DNA from 3 places in the uncultured Megamonas sp. genome. Region 2 is predicted to be linked to each of the others. Evidence: riboswitches for the same ligand, from Rfam matches in the RefSeq annotation. Region 2 holds a riboswitch; each other region holds the start of a gene.
The links. A riboswitch is a leader RNA that binds a small molecule or an ion and turns the genes downstream of it on or off. The one in region 2 is predicted to bind cobalamin.
Positions count from the first base shown of each region.

Region 1: another riboswitch for cobalamin. It lies ahead of Q5I67_RS02665 (sirohydrochlorin cobaltochelatase); the one in region 2 lies ahead of Q5I67_RS07030 (methylmalonyl-CoA mutase family protein).
Region 3: another riboswitch for cobalamin. It lies ahead of cbiD (cobalt-precorrin-5B (C(1))-methyltransferase CbiD); the one in region 2 lies ahead of Q5I67_RS07030 (methylmalonyl-CoA mutase family protein).

Region 1 covers NZ_CAUBSM010000002.1:140,505-148,563, reverse strand. Annotated here, with positions in the region: gene Q5I67_RS02690 (sugar porter family MFS transporter) at 1-1,092, opposite strand, end outside; gene araA (L-arabinose isomerase) at 1,576-3,060, shown strand; gene Q5I67_RS02680 (DUF2284 domain-containing protein) at 3,159-3,752, opposite strand; gene Q5I67_RS02675 (MotA/TolQ/ExbB proton channel family protein) at 3,886-4,503, shown strand; gene Q5I67_RS02670 (biopolymer transporter ExbD) at 4,506-4,925, shown strand; cobalamin riboswitch at 4,989-5,167, shown strand; gene Q5I67_RS02665 (sirohydrochlorin cobaltochelatase) at 5,368-6,375, shown strand; gene cobI (precorrin-2 C(20)-methyltransferase) at 6,548-7,255, shown strand; gene Q5I67_RS02655 (ABC transporter substrate-binding protein) at 7,276-8,059, shown strand, end outside.
Region 2 covers NZ_CAUBSM010000008.1:1,564-9,622, forward strand. Annotated here, with positions in the region: gene meaB (methylmalonyl Co-A mutase-associated GTPase MeaB) at 1-1,033, opposite strand, end outside; gene scpA (methylmalonyl-CoA mutase) at 1,038-3,221, opposite strand; gene Q5I67_RS07030 (methylmalonyl-CoA mutase family protein) at 3,221-5,413, opposite strand; cobalamin riboswitch at 5,893-6,067, opposite strand; cobalamin riboswitch at 6,197-6,385, shown strand; gene Q5I67_RS07035 (YhcH/YjgK/YiaL family protein) at 6,639-7,091, opposite strand; gene uvrB (excinuclease ABC subunit UvrB) at 7,205-8,059, shown strand, end outside.
Region 3 covers NZ_CAUBSM010000006.1:65,360-73,418, forward strand. Annotated here, with positions in the region: gene cobM (precorrin-4 C(11)-methyltransferase) at 1-457, opposite strand, end outside; gene cbiT (precorrin-6Y C5,15-methyltransferase (decarboxylating) subunit CbiT) at 491-1,072, opposite strand; gene cbiE (precorrin-6y C5,15-methyltransferase (decarboxylating) subunit CbiE) at 1,105-1,731, opposite strand; gene cbiD (cobalt-precorrin-5B (C(1))-methyltransferase CbiD) at 1,716-2,822, opposite strand; cobalamin riboswitch at 2,931-3,106, opposite strand; gene Q5I67_RS06460 (GNAT family N-acetyltransferase) at 3,154-3,738, opposite strand; gene Q5I67_RS06465 (heavy metal translocating P-type ATPase) at 3,937-6,318, shown strand; gene Q5I67_RS06470 (molybdenum cofactor biosynthesis protein B) at 6,377-6,865, opposite strand; gene Q5I67_RS06475 (MOSC domain-containing protein) at 6,879-7,313, opposite strand; gene moaC (cyclic pyranopterin monophosphate synthase MoaC) at 7,336-7,815, opposite strand; gene tatA (twin-arginine translocase TatA/TatE family subunit) at 7,844-8,038, opposite strand.

The sequences.
Region 1 (8,059 bases), on a different contig from region 2:
GATGGAAAGAATTGTCATACCAACAGCAGTGTAAGAAATCCATTGAGCAGTATTGCCACCTTCAAACTGCATGAGGCACCAACCGAGAACGATAAGAGCTAAAGCCATGATACCAAAACCAATTTTTAAAGCAATTTTACGACCAGTTTTATCAATGAACTGCATGGAGATCCAAGTGAATACAACGAATGTCATACCGTCTAAGATAGTAGCGAACATTTGATCTGTATGGCTTTCAAAACCAGCAAGACTGAAGATTTTTGGAGCATAGTACATGATAATGTTCTGACCAGTGAATTGTTGCATGAACTGTAAGAACATACCGAGGAAAACAACACGACGAACATTTTTATTTGCTTTGAATAAAGAGAAACCAGCTTGTTTTACTTTTAAGCTATCTGTAATATCTTGAAGTTCTTCATGAGCTTTTTCTTTATTGCCACGAAGAACATTAAGTACTTTTTGAGCTTCAGTTGTGAAACCTTTAGAAGCGAGCCAACGTGGGCTGTCTGGTAATTTAGAAACAGCAAATACTAATAAGAATGCAGGAATACTGATAATACCAAGCATAAGTCTCCAGCTTTCTGTTGGAGCAAGAAGTGTATCAGAGATGAATGCAATAACGATACCGAAGTTAATCATGAGCTGATACATGGAAATCAAGCGACCACGATGTTCCTTTTCACTCATTTCAGAAAGATAAAGTGGTGCTACATAAGAAGCAACCCCAATGGAAAAACCTAAGATTATACGGGAAACTAATAAGATTTCATAATTTTGAGCGAATGAAGAACCAAAACAACCTATAATAAATAAAAGACCTGCCGTTAAAATAGATTTTTTACGACCTAATTTAGATGAAATCCATAGAGTAATAACTGAACCAATAGCCGCACCGAACATCATAGAACTTACAATCCATTCTTGCATTTGGCTTGTAAGTGATAATTGGTCTGTGATAAATGGCAATGCACCAGCAATTACCCCAATATCAAGACCGAACAACAAACCAGCCATACCGGCTGCAACAGATACTAATTTACGCATACGTTTACTTTGTTGAAGCGCTTCTGTGTTAATAGCTGTGGACATGAAATAAAACCTACCTTTTCTTGTTTATAGAATTAACAGACAATTATAAATATCATACTAATTTAAATAATTTCATCAAGTTGTATGATATTTTTGACAAAAGCAATTGTACTATAGTTTTTTTTATTTGACAAGTGCCTGTTGTAAATAATTTTTACTTTTTTTTGAATTTTTTTATTTAGGAAAAATATTTGAGAAAAATAATTTCCGTTAATAAGATAGAAAAGGATGAGTAAAAGTTTACGAAAAGTTGTTTATATAATTGAATTGTTAAAAAGATTGAAAAAATTTATAAAAATTTTTTCAATTTGCTATTGAAAATTGTATAACATACATGCTATAATAAAACCATGTTGTATGACAATTATATATTATAATTTTCTAATAAGTAATAATATTGAATATACGACATAGATTTAAATTAGAATTATTTGCAAGTAATAAGATAAGTTATAATTTTTTAAAGAAAGAAGTTGTTTTTTTATGAAAAAATTACAAGACTACAAATTTTGGTTTATCGTAGGCAGCCAGTTTTTATATGGACCTGAAGCTTTAAAAGCTGTTGAAGATGACGCAAGAAAAATGGTAGATGGTTTGAATGCTTCTGGTAAACTTCCAGCTAAAATTGAATTCAAAGCTGTAGGTACTACTGCTGAAGTTATCGATAGATTTGTAATGGATGCAAACTATGATGATACTTGTGCTGGTATTATTACATGGATGCATACTTTCTCCCCATCCAAAATGTGGATTAGAGGTCTTAAAAAATTACAAAAACCATATCTTCACCTTCATACACAATATAATCAAGAAATTCCAAATGAAGGAATTGATATGGACTTTATGAACTTAAATCAGTCTGCACATGGTGACCGTGAACATGGTTTCATTGGTACTCGTATGCGTCTTGCTCGTAAAGTTGTTGTTGGTTATTGGGAAACAGAAGCTGTTCAGAAAAAAATTGCTACATGGATGCGTACTGCAATTGGTGTAATTGCTAGTGCTGATTTAAAAGTTATTCGTTTTGGTGATAACATGAGAAATGTTGCTGTTACTGAAGGCGATAAAGTAGAAGCAGAAATTAAATTTGGTTGGTCTGTAAATACTTGGGCTGTTGGTGATTTAGTACAGTATATCAATGCTGTAACAGAAGAACAGATTGATGCTCAAGTAGCTGAATATAAATCTAAATATGTAATGAATACAGATAATATCGCATCTGTACGTTATCAGGCAAAAGTTGAAGTTGCTATCAAAAAATTCTTAGAAGATAATAACGCAGATGGCTTTGTAAATACATTTGAAGACCTTTATGGTATGGAACAACTCCCAGGTCTTGCAACACAAGATTTAACTGGTCAAGGTTATGGTTTTGGACCTGAAGGCGATTGGAAAATTGCTTGCCTCACTGCAGTTATGAAAACTATGGCACAGGGTATTGATGAAGGTACTGCTTTGATGGAAGATTATACTTATCATTTCGGTAAAAACGGTGAAGATAGCTATAATCTCGGTGCTCATATGCTTGAAGTTTGCCCAAGTGTTGCAGCTGATACTCCAAAAATTGAAGTTCATGAACTTGGTATCGGCGGTAAAGATGCTCCAGCTCGTCTTGTATTTGAAGGTAAAGCAGGCAGTGCTATTGTAGCTACTATTGTAGATATGGGCGGTAGAATGCGTCTTATCGTAAATGATGTTGAATGCGTAAAACCTATTATGCCAATGCCAAATCTTCCTGTTGCTCGTGTAATGTGGAAACCATTGCCAAGCCTTGAAGAAGCAGGTGAAGCTTGGATCTTAGCAGGTGGTGCACATCATAGCGTTATCAGTTACACTGTAACTGCTGAACAACTTCGCGATTGGGCTAATATGATGGGTATTGAATTTGTTCATATTACTAAAGACTTAGATATGGATAAATTTAAAGATCAGCTCATGCTTTCCGACATTATGTGGAAATTAAAATAATTTGTTAACTCTCTCTCTTTCCCCCATAACTTTATATATTTTCCCTTAACTTAGGGGGAAAGAATATTTTTTAAAATAACAGCGTATAACTATAATAGTTATACGCTGTTTTTGTTTATAGTATCAAATATAGTTTTTGTAGGTATTATTTCATTAGTAATTAATGCATGAATTAATACATGATATTTAGGCAATTTATCTAAACCCCAAAGTAATTTAATATTAAATACATCTTCAGTTACTTTTCCTAAATCTATGCCAAAAGAATCAAGGGAATGACGCATTTTATCTGGGTGTTTACAAGGTTTATTATCATCTCTACTGCATTTACAGCAATAACTACAACCGCCAGAAGATAGAGAAATTGTATTATCATTTTCTAAATTTAGTAGAGCAGTAGCTAATTCATTTTTTGTTTTACGTAAGGTTTTACGCGTAAAAGAACTGATTTCTTCTTTAGTAGTTAAACTATTTATAGTATCCTCAGTGTAATTTAATTGTACAGCAACTAGATAAATAGATTTATATTTATTTAAATAAGTTTTAGGATTAAAACTAAGTGGTGGACAAGACCATTTATGATTATAATTATTACATTGTTTGCAATAACCTAAGAATTTATCAATATCTTGATAATTTGAGATAAATTCTTGCATGTTTTGCTGTTTGATATAAATTTTAGTTGTAAACATAAACATACTTCCTTTTTGATATTAGATAGATGAATATTTTTGATTTTAGGTTTGACAGCTATATTTGATAAGCTTATTATTAGTATGAATAAATTATAGCGTAAAAAGCTAGATTTTAATAGGAGGTCTTTTTATGGACTTATTGATGCAAGGTGTAGAATATTTTCATAAAGGCGGATTAGTAATGTATATATTGCTAATATGTTCAATTTTTATTATAACTATTGGCATAGAACGTTTATTATATTTTACAAAAGCTGATTCTGGTAGAGATTTTACACAAAAATTTTATAAATTGATGATTAATAATAAAATCGAAGAAGCAAAAGCTTTAGCACAAAATACTAAGGGGGATTTGGCATCATTGGTGAATTTTGCATTTAGTAAAATGCAAAATAAAAATATAAATTTGATGATGTTATTGGAAGTACAATCAGGCATTAGTATTTCTAAATTTAAGGAAAGATTATATTATTTAAATGTAATCGTTACTATGGCTCCTCTTTTGGGTTTATTGGGAACAATAGTGGGAATGATTTCAGCTTTTAGTGTATTTAATCTTCAAGAAGGTCAAGCTATAGCTATCACTGGAGGGGTTGGTGAAGCCTTAATTGCGACAGCTACAGGACTTTGTGTAGCAATTGTATCTTTAGCTATTCATGCTTATTTTGTGCAAAGAGTAGACCGTATTGTAACAGATATGGAACAAGCGTTTTCACTAATTGAAGGTTATATAACTAGAGGTGAATAATCATGCGATTAAAAGATAGAAGAGCTTTTTCTAAGCCTGAGGTTATGATTATACCAATGATTGATATAATGTTTTTCTTATTGGTATTTTTTATGCTTAGTACATTATATATGGTGGATTTAAAAACTATTCCTGTAAATATGCCTAAAGTACAAAATGCCCAAAGTCAAACAAATGTTAATTATTTAGTCACGATGAAAGCTGATGGCACTTTGTATTTAGAAAATAAATTGATAGATGAAGATACATTACTTCAAGGTGCAAAAGAAAAATATGAAGAAAATAATAATTTTGCTGTAGTAATTCGTGCTGATGAAAATGTAGATTATGGAAAAATTATGGCATTATTAGATAAATTTAAAGCTGTGGGGATAACTAAATTTGGTTTGGCTACAGAGACTATGGTAGATGAACATAAATAATGTCTTGACAGATATACTCTTAAGTGTTATTGTAAAAATGAAATTATTTTTCTAACAATTTTATATTTATTGAGTGGAATAGGTGCCCCTTTTGGGCTTAATAGAGAAAGCAGTAAAAGCTGCTACGGTCCCGCCGCTGTGAAAGTGAGCAACTTCAAAATATGTCACTGAGATTTTCTTGGGAAGGCTTGAAGGAGCGATGAACTTAAGTCAGAAGAACTGCCTATTTGTCAATCACCGTTATGACCTGCGAGAGATAGGTAGGAGATTTATTACAGTATAAGGCTATCTCTACATCGGTATAATTCCATGTAGAGATTTTTTATACTAGAAATGAACCTTTGAGCGCGCAGAAGGTTCATTTTTTTTATGACTTTTAACCTAGCTTAAAAGCAAATTGTAGCATAAAGGGGATAACTCAGCTAAGAGAGGAAAGAACGATATGAAAGCTAAATGGAAAAAAATGTTAATCGCATCTATGGCATGTGTAGCTTTAACAGGAGTATCTGCAACATCTTTTGCAGCAGGATATAGTTTAAATCCAGAAGTAAAAACAGCAACTCCTGCACTTTTACAAGCTTCTGAAATCGGTGTACGTACATATAATACAACTGATGCAGAACTTCAAAAAGCTCCAAATAAAGATGCTATTGTAGTAATGAGCTTTGGTACAACATACAAAGATACTCGTGCAAAAACAATTGAAGCTACTGTAGAAGAAATTCAAAAAGCACATCCAAATACAAAAGTTGTATTAGCATTTACTTCTCATATTATTATTGACCGTGTAAAAGCAAATGAAGGTATTACTATTCCTACACCAGAAGAAGCATTAGCTCAATTAAAAGCTGAAGGCTATAATCGCATAGCACTTACTTCCTTAGATATCATTCCTGGTATGGAATATGCTTATAAAACAGCTGTATATGATATCTATAAAACACAATTCAAAAAAATGACTATTGGTACACCTCTTATGTATTGGATGGGTCAAGAAGGTCAAAGAGATGACGTTGAAGCAGTAATGCAAGCAATTGGTTCTCAAATGCCAAAATTAGGTAAAAAAGATGCAGTATTAGTGATGGCACATGGTACACCAGATCCATCTAATGCTTATTATTCTGTAATGCAAGATCGTTTAAATAAACTTTATGATGGTAAAGTAATGATTTATACAGTTGAAGGCTGGCCATCTCTTGAAGATATTATTCCTCAATTAAAAGCAAAAGGTATCAATCATGTTACAATGATGCCTCTTATGATGGTTGCAGGTGATCATGCAAATAATGATATGGCTGGTGCAGAAGAAGATTCTCATAAATCCATCTTAGAAAAAGAAGGTATTAAAGTAGACGCATACATTCATGGTCTTGGTGAAAACCAAAACGTTCGTCAATTATTTGTAGATAGAGCAAATGAAGCATGGAACGCTCTTGAAGCAGAAAAATAATAGATTTTGAATAAATCCTGTATGCTTGACGCTTTTATATGCCAAGTGTAAAATAAATAAGAGCATTATTTTATTAAGTAATTTAGTTTCTACTAAAATATGCAAAATGTAATACAGTAAGGTATGTGGCAAATTTTGTCACATACCTTTTTATGCAGGAGGATTTTTAATCATGGCAGGAACTTTTTATGGTATTGGTGTAGGTCCTGGAGACCCAGAATTATTGACAATGAAAGCTATTAAGGCTATTGAAAAAGCTGATGTGCTCATTGCACCAAAAACAGAAAAAAAAGATGGTAGCGTAGCTTTAAGCATAGCTAAACCTTATTTAAAAGATGATATTGAAATCGTATATCAAGTTTTTCCAATGGTAGTTAATTTTGAAACTACTGATGCATGGCAAAAAAATAAAGAAGAGATTTTAGCTTTATTACAAGCTGGAAAAAATGTAGTATTTTTAACATTAGGCGATCCAATGTTTTACAGTACATATATTTATGTATATCGTCTTTTAGCAAAAGAAAAAGATATAAATATTGAAACTATTCCAGGTGTGCCAGCATTTTGTGCAATTGGCAGTAAATTAGGTTATCCTTTAGTTGAAGGCAATGATATCATCAGTGTAATTCCAGCAACTGCTGATAAAGAAACTATTGATAAAGCTTTAGCTGTTTCTAATAATGTGGTAATGATGAAAGTTTATAAAAATTATCCTGAAGTAGTAGATGCTTTAGCTGAAAATGATATGATAGATAATGCTGTACTTGTAAGTCGTTGTGGTCTTCCAGATGAAGAAATAATAGATGATTTACAAGCACAAAAAGATAAAAAATTAAATTATTTATCAACTATTTTGACTAGAAGGAGTAAAGGTATTTAATTGCCTTAGATAATGTTACTATGAAAAAATTGAATGGTTTGTTTTGTATATTAGCTTTAGTAATATGTTTTTCCGTGATATTAGTTGGTTGTGGTAGTCAAACAGAGGAAAAAAATGTTTCAAGTGGAACTGATAGTTATTTAACTATTACAGATGATGCTGATAGACAAGTAGTTTTGACGAAAAAACCAGAAAGAATAGTACCATTATCGGCATCTTTTTTGGAACCACTTCATGCTGTTGATGGAAATGTTGTAGCAAGAGTATCGGCAAAGACTGGTATTCCCAAAGAAGATGAAGATCTACCACAGGTAGGAAATGTTTATAATATTAATATTGAAAAAGTAATAGAAGCTCAACCAGATTTAGTAATTGCTTATAAAGGTATGAATGATAAATTTGTATCTACTTTTGAAGAAAATGGTATTCCTGTAGTTGTACTTGAAATGCGTACGTATGACCAAGTAAAACATACAGTTGATGTTTTGGGGCAAATTGCAGGAAATCCAGATAAAGCAAAAACTTTGATACAAGATATGGATAATAAAATAGCAGAAATAAAAGCTAAATTGCCGAATGAACATAAACGCATAGCGATACTACATAGTACAGCTCAAAATGTAACTGTACAATTAGAAGGTAGTATTGCTGGTTCAACAGCGGAAATCTTGGAATTTGAAAATATAGCGAAAGGATTGACTCCATTAGAAAGCAATCCAACTTCTGCACCTTATAGTTTGGAGACATTAGTATCAGCAAATCCAGATGTTATCTTTGTTACAAGTATGGGAAAACTAGAGACTA
Region 2 (8,059 bases):
CTGGACAACGATAAAATAAATTATGCAAATGTTCTTCTATCATAGTATACACCCAAGAAATCGTTTGTTGTTTTCGACGTTCCTTCAAAACACCATTAGCAAAACCTTGTTTCATAAAAACTTTCACAACATTTTGCCAAAAATCCATAATTCCTTCACCTGTATATGCTGAACAAGTATAAGCATGTGTAGTCCAGTGCTCTGTTGCTTGTCGCAAAAATTGCAAAATACGTTCATATTCTGCACGAGTCACCAATGCTCTTTGCTTATTATCTCCATCAGCTTTATTTACTAAAATAGCGTCAGCTAATTCCATAACACCTTTTTTCATGCCCTGTAATTCATCACCAGCACCTGTTAATACAACTAAAAGGAAAAAATCTACCATAGAACGTACTGTCGTTTCACTTTGTCCTACGCCTACCGTTTCCACTAAGATTGTATCATAACCAGCAGCTTCACATAAAAGTAATGTTTCTCTACTTTTACGTGTTAATCCTCCCAAAGTACCTCCAGATGGTGATGGTCGAATAAAAGCATTTGGCTCTCTTGATAACTGCTCCATTCTAGTTTTATCCCCTAAGATACTACCACGTGTAACTGTACTAGATGGGTCTACTGCCAATACTGCTACTTTATGCCCTTGTTGACATAATTTAGTTCCTAAAGCTTCAATTAAAGTAGATTTACCTGCACCTGGTACACCTGTAATTCCAATTCGCATAGATTTTCCAGTATAGGGTAAAATTTTTTGAATTACTTCTTGTGCCATAGCAAAATGTACACTTGCATTACTTTCAATTAAAGTAATAGCTCTTGATAAAATCATACGATTTCCAGCTAAAATACCTTTAACATAATCATCTACTGTTAATTTTACTCGTTTAACTATTTTAGGTTTATTTACATGATGTTCAGTTTTATTTTGTTCACTCATACCATCATGTCCACCTTCTACACCTCGCATAACTCTACAGGCAAATTTATCATCATTATTATCAGGTCTCCATGAAGGCTTATACGTATCAGTCATAACATTAGTCCTCCAGACGTTTGTTAAGAAGCTCCAATACTTTTTTTGCACAAACAGGAATTATCGTACCTGGTCCAAAAATGGCAGCAGCACCATGTTCATATAAGAAATCATAATCTTGAGCAGGTATTACCCCACCAATTACTACCATAATATCTTCACGACCACGTTTTTTCAATTCTTCAATGAGTTGTGGCATTAAAGTTTTATGACCAGCTGCCAAGGAACTCATACCTACAATATGCACATCATTATCAACAGCATCTTGAGCAGCTTCTTCTGGTGTTTGGAATAATGGACCAATATCAACATCATAACCCATATCAGCAAAAGCAGTAGCAATTACTTTTGCTCCACGATCATGACCATCTTGTCCCATTTTAGCAATATAGATACGAGGACGACGACCATATTCCACTTCAAACTTATCTGTCATATCACGAACTTCTTTAATAACATCATCATCACTAAATTCACTACTATATACACCAGATATAGAACGAATAATTGCTTTATGTCTACCACAAACTTTTTCTACTGCATCAGAAATTTCACCTTTAGATGCACGTGCTCTTGCTGCTTCTACAGCTAATTCTAATAAGTTACCTTCACCTGTTTCCATAGAACGAGTGATAGCTTCAAGACAAGAACGAACTTTGTCATTATCACGATTTGCACGTAATTTTTTAAGTCTTTCAATCTGAGCTAAACGAACTGCTGTATTATCAACTTCTAAAATATCAAGTGGATCTTCTTTATCTAAGCGAAGATAATTTACGCCAACAATTTTTTCACTACCAGAATCAATATGAGCTTGACGACGTGCTGCTGCTTCTTCTATACGCATTTTAGGCAGACCTGTATCAATTGCTTTAGACATACCGCCGAGAGCTTCAATTTCTTGAATATGTGCCCAAGCTTTTTTAATGAGTTGATTTGTTAAAAATTCTACATAATACGAACCACCCCATGGGTCAATTACCTTACATACTTTAGTTTCATCTTGAATGTATAATTGCGTATTACGAGCAATACGAGCTGAAAAGTCTGTAGGAAGAGCTATAGCTTCATCTAGTGCATTTGTGTGTAAAGATTGTGTATGACCAAGAGCTGCTGCCATAGCTTCAATACAAGTTCGAGTAATATTATTAAATGGATCTTGTTCTGTAAGACTCCAACCAGAAGTCTGAGAATGTGTACGTAAAGCCATAGATTTTGTCTTTTTAGGATGAAAAGAATTGACAATTTTAGCCCAAAGCATACGACCAGCACGCATTTTAGCAATTTCCATGAAATAATTTTTCCCCATAGCCCAAAAGAAAGATAATCGTGGTGCAAATTGGTCAATGGTTAATCCATGTTCTGTACCTGTACGCAAATATTCAAGACCATCAGCTAATGTATAACCTAATTCAATATCTGCTGTTGCACCTGCTTCTTGCATATGATAACCAGAAATAGATATACTATTAAATTTAGGCATATATTTAGAAGTATACTCAAAAATATCACCAATAATTCTCATTGAAGCTGCTGGTGGATAAATATAAGTATTACGTACCATGAACTCTTTTAAAATATCATTTTGAATAGTACCTGCCATAACAGCTTTATCTACACCTTGTTCTTCACCAGCCAAAATATAAAAAGCCATGATAGGAAGTACTGCACCATTCATAGTCATGGATACTGACATCTGATCAAGTGGAATGCCTTTAAATAATATTTCCATATCTAAAATAGAGTCAACTGCTACTCCTGCTTTACCAACATCTCCTACTACACGAGGATGGTCTGAATCATAGCCTCTATGTGTTGCTAAGTCAAAAGCAATAGATAAACCTTTTTGCCCAGCTGCAAGATTTCTACGATAAAAAGCATTTGATTCTTCTGCTGTAGAAAAACCTGCATATTGTCGTACTGTCCATGGTCTTGTTACATACATAGTTGCATATGGACCACGCAAAAATGGTGGAATACCTGCTACAAAATCTAAATGATTACAATCTTTATAAACATTTTCATCATAAAGTGGTGCTACATCTATTTGCTCCATAGTGCGATAAAAATTTTCCTCAAAAGATTTTCCAGTTTCTGCTTTTAAACTTTCTTTCCATTTAGCAAAAGCGACCTCACTCTGTATTGCTTGCTGAAAAGGAATTTGTGTAAAATCTGGTATTTTAGACATTATTCAATCATCCCCTTTTCTTTTTGCATACGAAGTAAAGTTTCATAGCAATTAGAACGAACACTTATATAATCGTCCATACCCGCTTCATCGCATGCTTTTTTTAATTCTGGTGTTGGTGCACCTGCTAAAAAAACTTTCATACTAGGTTTTACAGCCTTAATACCAGAAGTAACAGCTGGTGCGAGTTCTGAATAAGTTGAATCTGTAGAACAAACAATAGCTACATCAGCATTTGAATCAATAGCTGCTTGTACAGCTTCTTCTACTGTTGGAAAACCATTATTAGTAAGTACATTAAATGCTGCTACTTGCATAAATGAAGTAACAAAATCTGCACGTGCTTTATGCTGTGGAATAGGTCCCATATTAGCAAGGAAAATATTTACATTTTCCCCTGTTTTTTCTAGATACTTTTCTGTGCGATGACGAAGTTGTTCATATCTTTCAGTCCAGCGATGTGGCAAAATAGCTTCTATAACTTCACCTGTCGCCTCTCCTGTAAGTGCTGTAGATATTTCACCTAAAGTGGCACCCGCTTTAATAGTCTGTTTAACTGTATTTATTAATGAACCATGTTCACTAAAATCACGTTTACTAATTTCCGATAATAATAATTTAACATAATCATTATCACGTACTTTTACATTAACTTTAAGTGCCATTTTTCTATCTGCTATAATTTTATCAAAATCAATTTCTGGTACTTCCAATAATTTTTCAGTCATATTTGGATACATATTATTACCAACAGCACGATCTTTTCTTGTTGCTAAATTTTTAAAACGAGCTTGTAATACTTCATTAATAGCTATCTGTACAGTATTATTTTCTAAAGCTTTTATTAAACCACCATGAGCTTCAATTTCTTGAAATTTTGCCCAAGCCTTTTGAGTAAACTCTTCTGTCAATGGTTCAAGATACCAACTACCACCAGCAGGGTCTATTGGTTGAATAAAATTAAATTCATGTTGCTCCATAATTTGAATATTTCGTGCAATACGACGAGAAAATTCATCACTAGGACGTATACAATGGTCAAATGGCTTTACAAACATACCATCCATACCACCAACAACAGCAGAAAATGATTGTGTAGCTGCACGAAGTAAATTTACATAAGGATCATATACTGTTTGACAAAAAGACGATGTACTTACATATACATTAATTTTTTGAGCTATATCATCTCCACCACAATTTTTAACAATTTGAGCCCAAATCATTTTCACACTGCGTAATTTAGCAATTTCCATAAAAAAATTTGCACCTATACTAAAATGAAAACGTAAATGACGACAAAAAGTATTCACATCAATGCCACGTCGTTCCATAGATTTCATATATGTTACAGCTTCATTCATGGCATATGCTACTTCTTGGATATCATTTGCACCACCATTGTGATAAACATCTGTATTTACTACTACAGTCTTTAATTCTGGTGCAAATTTTTCTGCCCAACAAATACTATGAGCCATTTCATCATAATATTCATCAAGAGGTCGTGTAAGCTTTCCATCTAAAGCTAATTCTCCAATAGGATCTGCTGTAATAGCACCATGAAGTTTTTTTAGTGATAATTTTTTCTGTTCACACACCACTGCAACAGCAGAAAGTAATGCTATATTAGAAGCACCTGCATAAATATCAATTTCAAATTTTTCTAAATCAACATCATCTAATAATTTATTTACATCTGATAAAGTCGATAAAGAAACACCAATATCTGCGATTTCTTCTTTATTAGCTGTATCTACATCATAACCTTTACGTGTTGCTGTATCCAAAACTACACTTGCAGCTGTTGAACCTTTTAATAATTCATATTTTACCATTTCATTGGCTTCACTAGGAGTTTTAGCATCACACTTTTGAGCTATTGTCCATGGTTTATGTATATAACCACTAGCATTAGCTCCACGTAAATTACTTTCCATTCCTGGATAAGTCTTATTATGAGTTAACCCTTCCAAATCTTCCATACGATAAATAGGGTTTAATGTAATACCTTCATAAGTTTTAGTAAACATACTTTTTTCAAAAGGTTTTCCCTTTAATAATACCACTACAGCTTCTTTCCATTCTTCATATGAAGGAATTTCAAACTCATCAAAAGTAACAGCAGGAATATCTTGTTCTTGTTGTTCTTCTTGTCGAATTTCTTCGCCAAGTGTTTTATCTTGTTCCATATATAATAATTTCCCTTCTCTACTTCTGCATTTTCATTTAAGGGGATAATTTAATACTATTATTGAATAGTTAATAAATACTCTTATATATCTAATAAATGGTTCGAGTTCCTCCTACCTAGATATTAAATATAAAATTTATAAAAAAGCCATCACTAAATTTAGTGATGGCTGGATTGGTAATATATATTCCCCAAATATTATTTACCATTTTTATTAAATTATTCAAGCATTTATGCTAATCATAATAATGATTAAATTTTTCAGTAAATTAAACATAATTTACAACAAATTAATATGATACATCGATGGCACTTGCTTAAGATAATCATGAGCCATCTTCATGGATTATCTCTATAAACAGAAAAACCGCTTTTCATAAACAATATATGAAAAACGGTAGAAAATTATAATCAGAATTTACATGTATAAAAAACATATACATTCTACTACATCTCTCCCCGTCTCTCGCAGGTCAAACGACGATGCTTCTTATAGGCAGTTCTTCTGACTCAGTATCATTGCTCACTTCGCCTTCCCAGTTTCCCAGTGACATTCATGAAGTTTGCTCCTCTTTACAGCGGCGGGACCGTGCCGGATTTTAACCGTCTTCCCTATTAAGCATAAATATGCACCTATAAGGTTTCATTATCAACTTGTCGCCTTTATTATACTTTTTATTTTATATATTTGTCAACGATAAATTAAAATAATTTTAAGATAATTATTTTATATAGAGTATTGACACAAATTCTATATAGTGATATTCTAAAAAAGAACTGAATATAGTTCAATGAATCAGGTGTCCATTTGGACTTAATAGGGAATTCAGTACGTGATTATTCACTAATCTGAAACGGTCCCGCCACTGTATGAGGGAACTTATCCAAAATATGTCACTGGGAAACTGGGAAGGCTTGGATATAGTAATGAACTCGAGTCAGGAGAACTGCCTGATTAACAATCACCGTGTGCAATTGATTTATTTTAATTGCCATACCTGCGAGCGATGGGGAGGAGATTAGACAGTAAATTTTTAAATTTACTCAATTCGTCTATTCACCTCTTTTCAAAGCGAAAAGGGGTTTTTTATTTATCGGTTTTACTTTATGTCTTCAGCAAACATAAGGTAATCATTGCTCAAAATTCCAAACTAATCATTATATTGTTTTATTATTATGCGTATAGCATGCTTAAGTATTATCCTAAGCATGCTATTTTTTTCTTATAATTTGATTTTAAAGATAGCTTTTTTTATAGTTTGACTTTGTTGACAAATAATAGCAGTGCGATGAGCATCTTCTGGATAACAAATTAAAAAATCACCTTTGTTGATTAAGTTAACAGTAGCTTTTTCTTCACCTGTTAATTCCACAAAATCGCGATTTTCATCAAATGATTTTATTTGCATATCATCGCAAAAGTTCACATCAATACTTTCTTTACCTTCAATAATCACATGCACATCAATATATTTTTTATGTGCTTCCCAAAAACGCTCTTCACGTTTTACTGTAGCATAGTTTTCGATATTAACAAAAAACTCATCGCCATTTATTTTATAACTACCTTTTTCATATGTAGCTAAATCATGTTCTTTTGCATAAGTGAAACAAGCTTTTATTTTTTCTGTCAAAAAATCATATTTATCTGCGTATTTAATATTGCCAAAAATCACTTTTATAACCTCTTTTCTTAATTTATTAAAATAATTATATCATGATATTGAAAAAATATTCTTCTCCATTTATCATTAAAGCTAAATATTAATATTATAAGTGAGATGATTTTATGGTACACATACCAAAATTAAATACATTACAAACTGAAAATAAAATTTCCTTTAAAGTAGAAGCACCTTTTGAACCTACAGGCGACCAACCTCAAGCGATTGAAGCTCTAGCTCAAGGCATTCAAAATGGTCAAACATCGCAAGTTTTATTAGGTGCTACAGGTACAGGAAAGACTTTTACTATTGCTAAATTAATTGAAAAAGTCCAAAAACCTACACTCGTTATTGCTCATAACAAAACGCTAGCTGCACAGTTAGCTAGTGAGTTTAAAGAATTTTTTCCGCATAACGCTGTAGAATATTTTGTCAGTTACTATGATTATTACCAACCAGAAGCTTATATTGCCCAAACAGATACTTATATCGAAAAAGATTCTTCCATCAATGATGAAATCGATAAACTTCGCCATTCTGCAACTTGTTCTTTATTTGAACGTCGTGATGTCATCATTGTTGCTAGTGTATCTTGTATCTATGGCTTAGGTTCACCAGAAGATTATTATGATTTAGTCTTATCTGTGCGCGAAGGTCAAGAATATCCTCGTGATGATATTTTACGAAAATTGGTTTCTATTCAATATGAACGCAATGATATAAATTTTGACCGTGGTAAATTCCGTGTTCGTGGCGATGTCATTGAAATTTTTCCTGCTGGTTATAGTGATAGAGCCATCCGCATTGAACTTTTTGGTGATGAAGTCGACCGCATTTTAGAAGTAGATACTCTAACTGGTGAAGTCTATGGTCAACGCAAACATATTTTAATTTACCCTGCTTCTCACTATGTAACTTCTAAAGAACATATGAAAGAAGCTATCGACTCCATACAAGAAGAGCTTCAACAGCAATTAAAA
Region 3 (8,059 bases), on a different contig from region 2:
CTAAAGATTTTAATTTTTCTTTTTCAGGAACAGGTGTTCTACCTTCATTGCGTGTGATGATTACAGTCTGAGAAATTTCAGGAAGTGTATATTCCTGTTTTAAAGCTGCTGCTGTAGCTAAGAAAGAACTTACACCAGGAATTACTGTATATTCAATATTGCGACGAGATAATTCGTCCATCTGTTCTTGAATAGCACCATAAATTGCAGGGTCACCAGTATGGAGTCGAACTGTCATTTTGCCTTCTTGTTCTGCTGCTGTAATTGTTTCAATAACTTCGCCTAAAGTCATAGAAGCACTATTATAAATTTCACAATCTGCTTTTGCATAATCTAATAATGCAGGATTTACAAGAGAACCAGCATAAATAATTACATCTGCTTCTTTTAATAATCTTTGACCTTTAACTGTAATAAGTTCAGGATCCCCAGGGCCTGCACCAATAATATAAACCATAAAAAATATCCTCCCTAATTCATCTTATTTTACTTATTTTAGTTTTTTACAAGTAACAATATAAACTGGATTTTGTGCATTGAACATATCGTATGAACCGATTTGTCTTAAACGATTTACTTGTACTTGAATTGCTTCATAAGTGTAATTTTCTTTTTGCTTCATATATGTTGTGATTTCAGATATTGTCTGGATTGTCACCGCATTTACGATAATGCGTCCACCTTCATTTAATTTGCTATCAATTATATCTAAAATCTCAAACATATGTTTGCCACTGCCACCGATAAATACTACATCACAATTTGGCAATTCATCTAATCCTTTTGGTGCTTCTGTGGCAATGACTTTAACTTTATCTTCCAATTTAAATTTAGCAATATTTTGATGTAATAAATCAACAGCTAAATCTTTTTTCTCTATAGCATAAACTTCTCCTTGAGGAGCAAGTAAAGCCGCTTCAATAGATAAAGAGCCTGTACCAGCACCAATATCCCAAATGACATTGTCAGGACGAATTTTTGCCTTGCACATCGTCAAAATGCGAATTTCTTCTTTTGTCATTGGCACTTTATCGCGAATAAATTCTTCATCTGCTATTCCTGGTAAATTCAAATATGCACCAACTTTCTATTTATAATTTTATATTAACCTTCAACTATCATCACACAATGACTCGCACATGCTTTTGTCTGTGCTTCATCTAAAGATAAGCTGACTATCTTTTCATCAGGATAAGAAAGTCTAGAACAAATATATGCTCTCGCATTTTTATCCCAGCCTCTTGCTATCAAATATGTGGCTATAGCATTAGAATTAAATTTATTATCTGTAAGCATACCGATTATGCGACCTGGATAATATTTTAAGTCTTCATCACTCGGTACACGTCCATGAAAACTAAGTAGACTAGCTTCTTGCCATGGAAGTGCTATCTTGGCAAAAGCTGTTTGCATAGAACTTAGCCCTGGGATTACTTTTATATTTTCTAAAGGAAAATTCTTACGCAAAGCACTTAACAAAGAATAATATCCAGGATCGCCAGATACCATTACTACTACATCATTATCGTTTAATTCTACTTTTATAAAATCCATCACAGCAGTGATATCTGCTTTTATGGCAAAAGTTTTTTGACCTTGATGAGAAAATTCATTTAATGCTCTTGTTCCTCCAACTAAAACTTTTGCTTCATTTATAGCTTGCATAGCCATAGGAATGACATATTCTTTCGCCCCTGGACCAATTCCAGCCACAATTATTTTATGTTCCAACCTAATCTACCACCTATTTCTCTTGCATTATCGTCCATGCCCAAAATTTCACCTTTCAAAGTAACCATCACAGTTCCTACTTTGAAAGCATTAAATACATGTTGTTCACTGCGAAGACTAGCTCTTTTAGCTAATAAATCATAAAAACCTTTTTCTACCAATCCATATCTTTCAATGATTGGCATAGCTGCTTCTGTTGTCTTCACTTTAAAAATTTCTTCTACGCCTTTTTTATCCATACCTAAAAGAGCAGCATAAGAAGCTAATATTTCCAAGCGAGCATCAGCTATTTTACTATGTGTGTAGAAAATTCCTCCAGCTACTTTTACTAATTTACCTAAATGACCAAATAAAAGCACTGATTTTATTCCTTCATCAGCAGCAAATTCCAACATATGACCGATAAAATTACTTGTCTGCACCATAGCTTTTGCTGGAAGATTTAATTTACTAGCGATATTTTCACCAATTTTTCCAGGAACAAAAATAATATCATCAAATCCATTTGCTTTGGCTACAGAAATCTGCGGTGTAAGTGAATTTTTAAAGCCTTCTTCAGACATTGGACGCACTACGCCAGTAGTGCCAATTACAGAAATACCGCCTTCTATACCTAATATAGGATTAAGTGTTTTCTTCGCTAGTTCCACTCCTTTAGGAATAGAAATAGTAATATCACAACCATAACCTTCTGGCAACAATTCACGAACGACTTTCGTCATCATTTTTCGTGGCCCTGGATTTATTGCCGGCTCTCCTGGCGGAATAGACAAACCTGCCTCTGTAACTTTTCCAATACCTAAACCAGCATAAAAATTGATTTTATCATCATCTTTATTTATTTTTACTTCCGTAAATACAGAAGCTCCATGTGTGATATCTGGGTCATCACCAGCATCTTTTATGACTTCTGCCTTTGCTCCAGTTGATGTAAGCTCTACATTTTTAATGGGAATATGCAATAATTCTCCACTTAAAGCGTATAATTCAATTTCTTGAACCACATTTCCCTGTAAAGCAAGTATAGCAGCTTTTGTACCAGCAGCTGCACAAGAACCTGTTGTATAGCCACTTTTCATTTCTTTACGCATAAAAAAATCTCCCTTTGGGCAGGGAGATAGACTTATCCCGTATTTCTACGAAAAATTCTCCACCTGCCCATCTCTCGTGAGTCTGAAAAATATATCATCTATAAATTTCACGGTGTTTTTCCAATAGGCAAGTCTCCTGACTTAGGTTCCTCGCTAATTTTCGCCTTCCCAAAATAAATTATTTCAGTGACATAATTGAAAATAGCTCCCCTTACAGTGGCGGGACCGTACTGGCTCTTCCAGTTTCCTTATTAAGCTTACGCACCTATCTCTATTTAATTTAATATATTTATATTATAGGCATTATCTTTTAATACTGCAAATCAAATTATCATTTCTGCAATATCTTTTCTACTAAATTTTTATCTAAATCAGGTAAATAAATAATTTCTTTGGCTGGAACTAAATGCTCATTTATCATTTTTTCCATAAAAATCATATCGTACCAACAATTTTGCTTATAACCACATTTTGTGAAATGAGCTATCTTCTTATAATTAAATTTTTCATGAAAAGCTATACTTTGCGGATTGGGATATGTTATGCTTGCTACTAAATTCGTTATATTTTGCAATTTTAAAATTGCTTCTAATTTCGTATATAAAAACTCTCCTATTTTTTTGCCTTGATATTTTTCATTAATATAAATAGAAGTTTCTACACACCAATCATAAGCTCTACGACTTCTGAATGTTGAAGCATATGTATAACCCACTATTTCATCACCAATACAAGCTACAATATAAGGAAATTTTGACATTATTTTTGTTATACGCTGTTTAAATTCGTCAACTGTTGGCACTTCATATTCAAAAGTGATATTCGTGTTTTTTACATAGGGAGCATAAATTTCTACTAATTTTTCTGCATCATCTATTTGGGCTAAACGAAAATAAATATTTTCTTTATCATTCATAAAAAGCATCTCCTTATTTTTTATAAAATCTATTAAAATATTTATAACAATTCTAACGAAAATTTACATTTAGTCAAATAAAATTTATTATTATTGATATTCATTATTGACAAGATATACCCCATAGGGTATACTAAAGACGTAAAAAATAATACCCCATGGGGTATAAAATGATAATTCTAGAAAAGAGGCGTACATATGGCTACTACTTCTAATTTATTTATTGATAATAATAATCACAAGCAAAAAATTTACACAATAAATATCCATTGTGCTAATTGTGCTGCTAAAATTGAACGAAAAATCAACGAACTTTCCGATGTTGATAATGCTACTATTTCCGTTTTAACTAAGCGATTAACGCTAATAGCCAAAAATCCCGATGAATTATTACCTACTATTCAAAAAATAGCAGATAAAATTGAACCTGGCACCATAATCTCTCAACTTGAAGAAAATACTTCTAATTCTACTTCTAACTATGCAGAAAAAATCTATCTAATTGAAAACTTAGATTGTGCCAACTGTGGTGCTAAAATAGAAAAAAAATTAAATGAATTACCTGAAATCCAATCTGCTCAATTAACTTTTGCTACTAAAAAATTAAAAATAGTAGCTCAAAATCCTGACGCACTTCTACCTCAAATAAATAAAATAGCTAATTCCATTGAAAATGGTATAAAAATCATAAATGCTGATGATGTTTCTTCAAAATCTCATCAAAATACGAAAAAAATTCTTGATGAAAAAACCATTGATATTATTGAAATTGTATTCGGTGCCATTTTGTTTATCATTGGCGAATTTACCTCGCTTGTGCCTGATCAATATACACTTTATCTTTACATTGTAGCTTATTTAATTTTAGGCTTCCATGTACTAAAAACCGCCATCACCAATTTATTTCATGGCAATGTCTTTGACGAAAACTTCCTCATGAGTATCGCTACTTTAGGAGCATTTGCCATCAAAGAATATCCTGAAGCTGTCGGTGTTATGCTCTTTTATCGTATTGGCGAATATTTTGAAGAACGTGCTACAGAAAAAAGTCGCAGTCAAATCATGGACGCGGTTGACTTACGACCTGAAACAGTAAATCTACTCCAAGGTGATAAAATTTCTGTTATCTCTGCTCGTGAAGCCAAAGTCGGCGATATTTTATTAGTTCGTGCTGGCGATAGAATTCCTGTTGATGGCATTGTCATTGAAGGTGAAAGTCGTTTGGATACATCACCTGTTACTGGTGAACCTGTACCGATAAAAATTGCCCCTAATAGCTCCCTCACCTCTGGCTGTTTGAATATTTCTGGTGCTATCAAAATGAAAGTGGAAAAACCTCTATCTGAATCAATGGTTTCTCGCATTTTACAAGCTGTAGAAAATGCCGCTGCCAACAAACCTCAAATAGATAAATTCATCACTCGTTTTGCTAGAATTTATACTCCAATTGTTGTTGCTGTTGCCCTTGTCACAGCTGTCATTCCTTCATTAATTACAGGTGATTGGGAACATTGGATTTATACCGCTTTGACTTTTTTAGTAATTAGTTGCCCTTGTGCTTTAGTATTAAGTGTACCACTTGCCTTTTTCTCTGGTATCGGTAGCGGTTCCAAACAAGGAATTTTATTTAAAGGCGGTCTAGCTTTAGAAGCTTTAAAAAATATAAAAACTATCGTCATGGATAAAACAGGTACATTGACTCATGGTAATTTCACAGTTAAAACCATAAATCCTGCAAATAATTACACAAAAGAAGAACTGCTCGCTCTTTGTGCTAGTTGTGAAAAAATTTCTTCTCATCCTATTGCTATCAGCATTATCAATGAAGCAAGTAAACAACAACTCAATTTAAAAGCTACTACTGATAATCAAGAAATTGCTGGTGAAGGTATAATCTGCACTATCGACAAGCAAAAAATTTATTGCGGTAATAAACGCTTAATGCAACGATTTAATATTGCTTTACCTGATGATTTACCTATTAACGATGGCACAGAAATATTCATTGGCATAGATGATAAATACGCTGGCTCTATCGTCATCGGTGATACTATTAAAGATGATGCTAAAACCACTATTTCTAAATTGAAAAAATTAGGTTTAACTACAGCTATGCTTACAGGTGATAATGAACATAGTGCTTATGCCGTAGCTAAAGAAGTAGGCATTGATAAAGTTCATGCAAAACTCTTACCTGAAGACAAATTGAAAAAATTATCCTCACTCAGACAAGAACATGGTAATGTATTTTTTGTCGGCGATGGTATAAACGACGCTCCTATTCTCGCTGGTGCTGATGTTGGTGCTGCTATGGGCAGTGGTGCTGATGCTGCTATTGAAGCTGCTGATGTGGTATTTATGAATTCTAAAGTTCATTCTATTTTCCAAGCGATAAATATTTCTCGTGATACCATTCGCATAGCATGGCAAAATGTAGTCTTTGCCTTAGGTATAAAAATACTCATCATGGTTCTCGGTCTTATGGGCTTTGCTTCCATGTGGGCAGCCATTTTTGCCGATACTGGTGTAGCCATGATTTGTATTTTAAATTCCATTCGCATTCTCTATAAAAACTATTAATCATTAAATTCTTATAAAAAGAACCGCAATTTAGCGATCAAACTAAATTGCGGTTCTTTCATTTTCTAGCACATTCACTATCTAAATTAAGCATGATTTTAAGACCATGATCTAATGTCGGCAATAAATATTCCAAACATTCTCTTACAGCTTTAGGACTTCCCGGCAAATTAATAATCAAAGATTTTTTTCTAATGCCTGAAGTTGCTCGACTCAACATAGCTCTCGGTGTAATTTTTAAACTATACATACGCATAGCTTCAGAAATTCCTGGTGTTTCTTTTTCAATTACATCTTTTGTCGCTTCAGGTGTATTATCCCTTGGTGAAAAACCTGTGCCACCTGTCGTCAAAATCAAAGGAATTTCTTTATCCGCAAGCTCTATCATTTTATCTGCCAATAAAGCTCTATCATCTGGCAAAATTTCCATAGATACTACTTTATAATCAGACTCTTCTACAATCTGCTTTATACATGGACCACTTAAATCTTCACGAAGACCTTTTGCACCTTTATCACTTGCAGTGATTATCGCTACTTCAAACATTTCTTTCACCTTCTCAAGCTTCTACAAAAATCGTATCTTGTGCTTTAATTTCTCCACCATTTAATACAATCGCAAATACACCTTCATTAGGCATGATACATTCACCTGTTTGCTTTTGAATATTGCAACCTAAATGGCATTTTTTACCTATTTGAGTGATTTCCAATAAAATATCATTTACTTTCAATCTTGTACCAATCGGCAAATTTTTTAAATCAATACCTTCAACTAAAAGATTTTCGCCAAATGCACCAGCAGGAACTTTGAAATTATATTTTTCTTCAAAAGCTCTCACAGCTTCTACTGCTAATAAGCTTATCTGACGATGCCATTTTCCAGCATGAGCATCATGTTCTAAACCAAAATCCTTTATCATCAAGCCCTTATCTACAGCAGTTTTTAAAGTACCTTTTTGTTCACTGATACATACAGCTAAAATTTTTCCCATAAATTAAATTCTATACTCCTTATTATTTTTCATAATCATAAACACCAGATTTTCCGCCTTCTTTATGCAATAGACGTATATCTGCTATTTCCATACTTTTGTCTATAGCCTTGCACATATCATAAATCGTCAATAATGTAACTGATACAGCATGTAGTGCTTCCATCTCTACACCAGTCTTGCCATTAACTTTTGTCGTAACAATAGCTTTTATCATATAATTGTCTTCGTCTAATTCAAAATCAATCGTAACTTTTGTAATAAATAATGGATGACAAAGCGGTATCATATCACTTGTTTTTTTTGCTGCCATAATACCAGCTATTCTAGCAACGGCTAATACATCACCTTTTTTATTAGTCTGTTCTTTGATTGAACGAAAAACTTCTTGATTTACTTTTATACTACCTTCGGCAATAGCTATCCGCATAGTAATATCTTTTTGACTGACATCAACCATGATAGCTTCACCATCTTGATTAAAATGCGTAAAATTCGCCATATTTTCCTCATTTATAATTTATAACTTATTATTTTAATTTTTTAGCTACATCAGTTACATCTTTAACAGTATTCACTGTATCTGTAATATCCGATGTTGAATTTCTAAATTCCTTTATACTTTTACCTAAAGCCTTACTTATTTCTGGCAATTTCTTAGGGCCAAATACCACTAAAGCAATTACTAAAATTAAAATTAATTCTGGTATACCTAATCCAAACATCTATTTTACTCCTATCTAAAA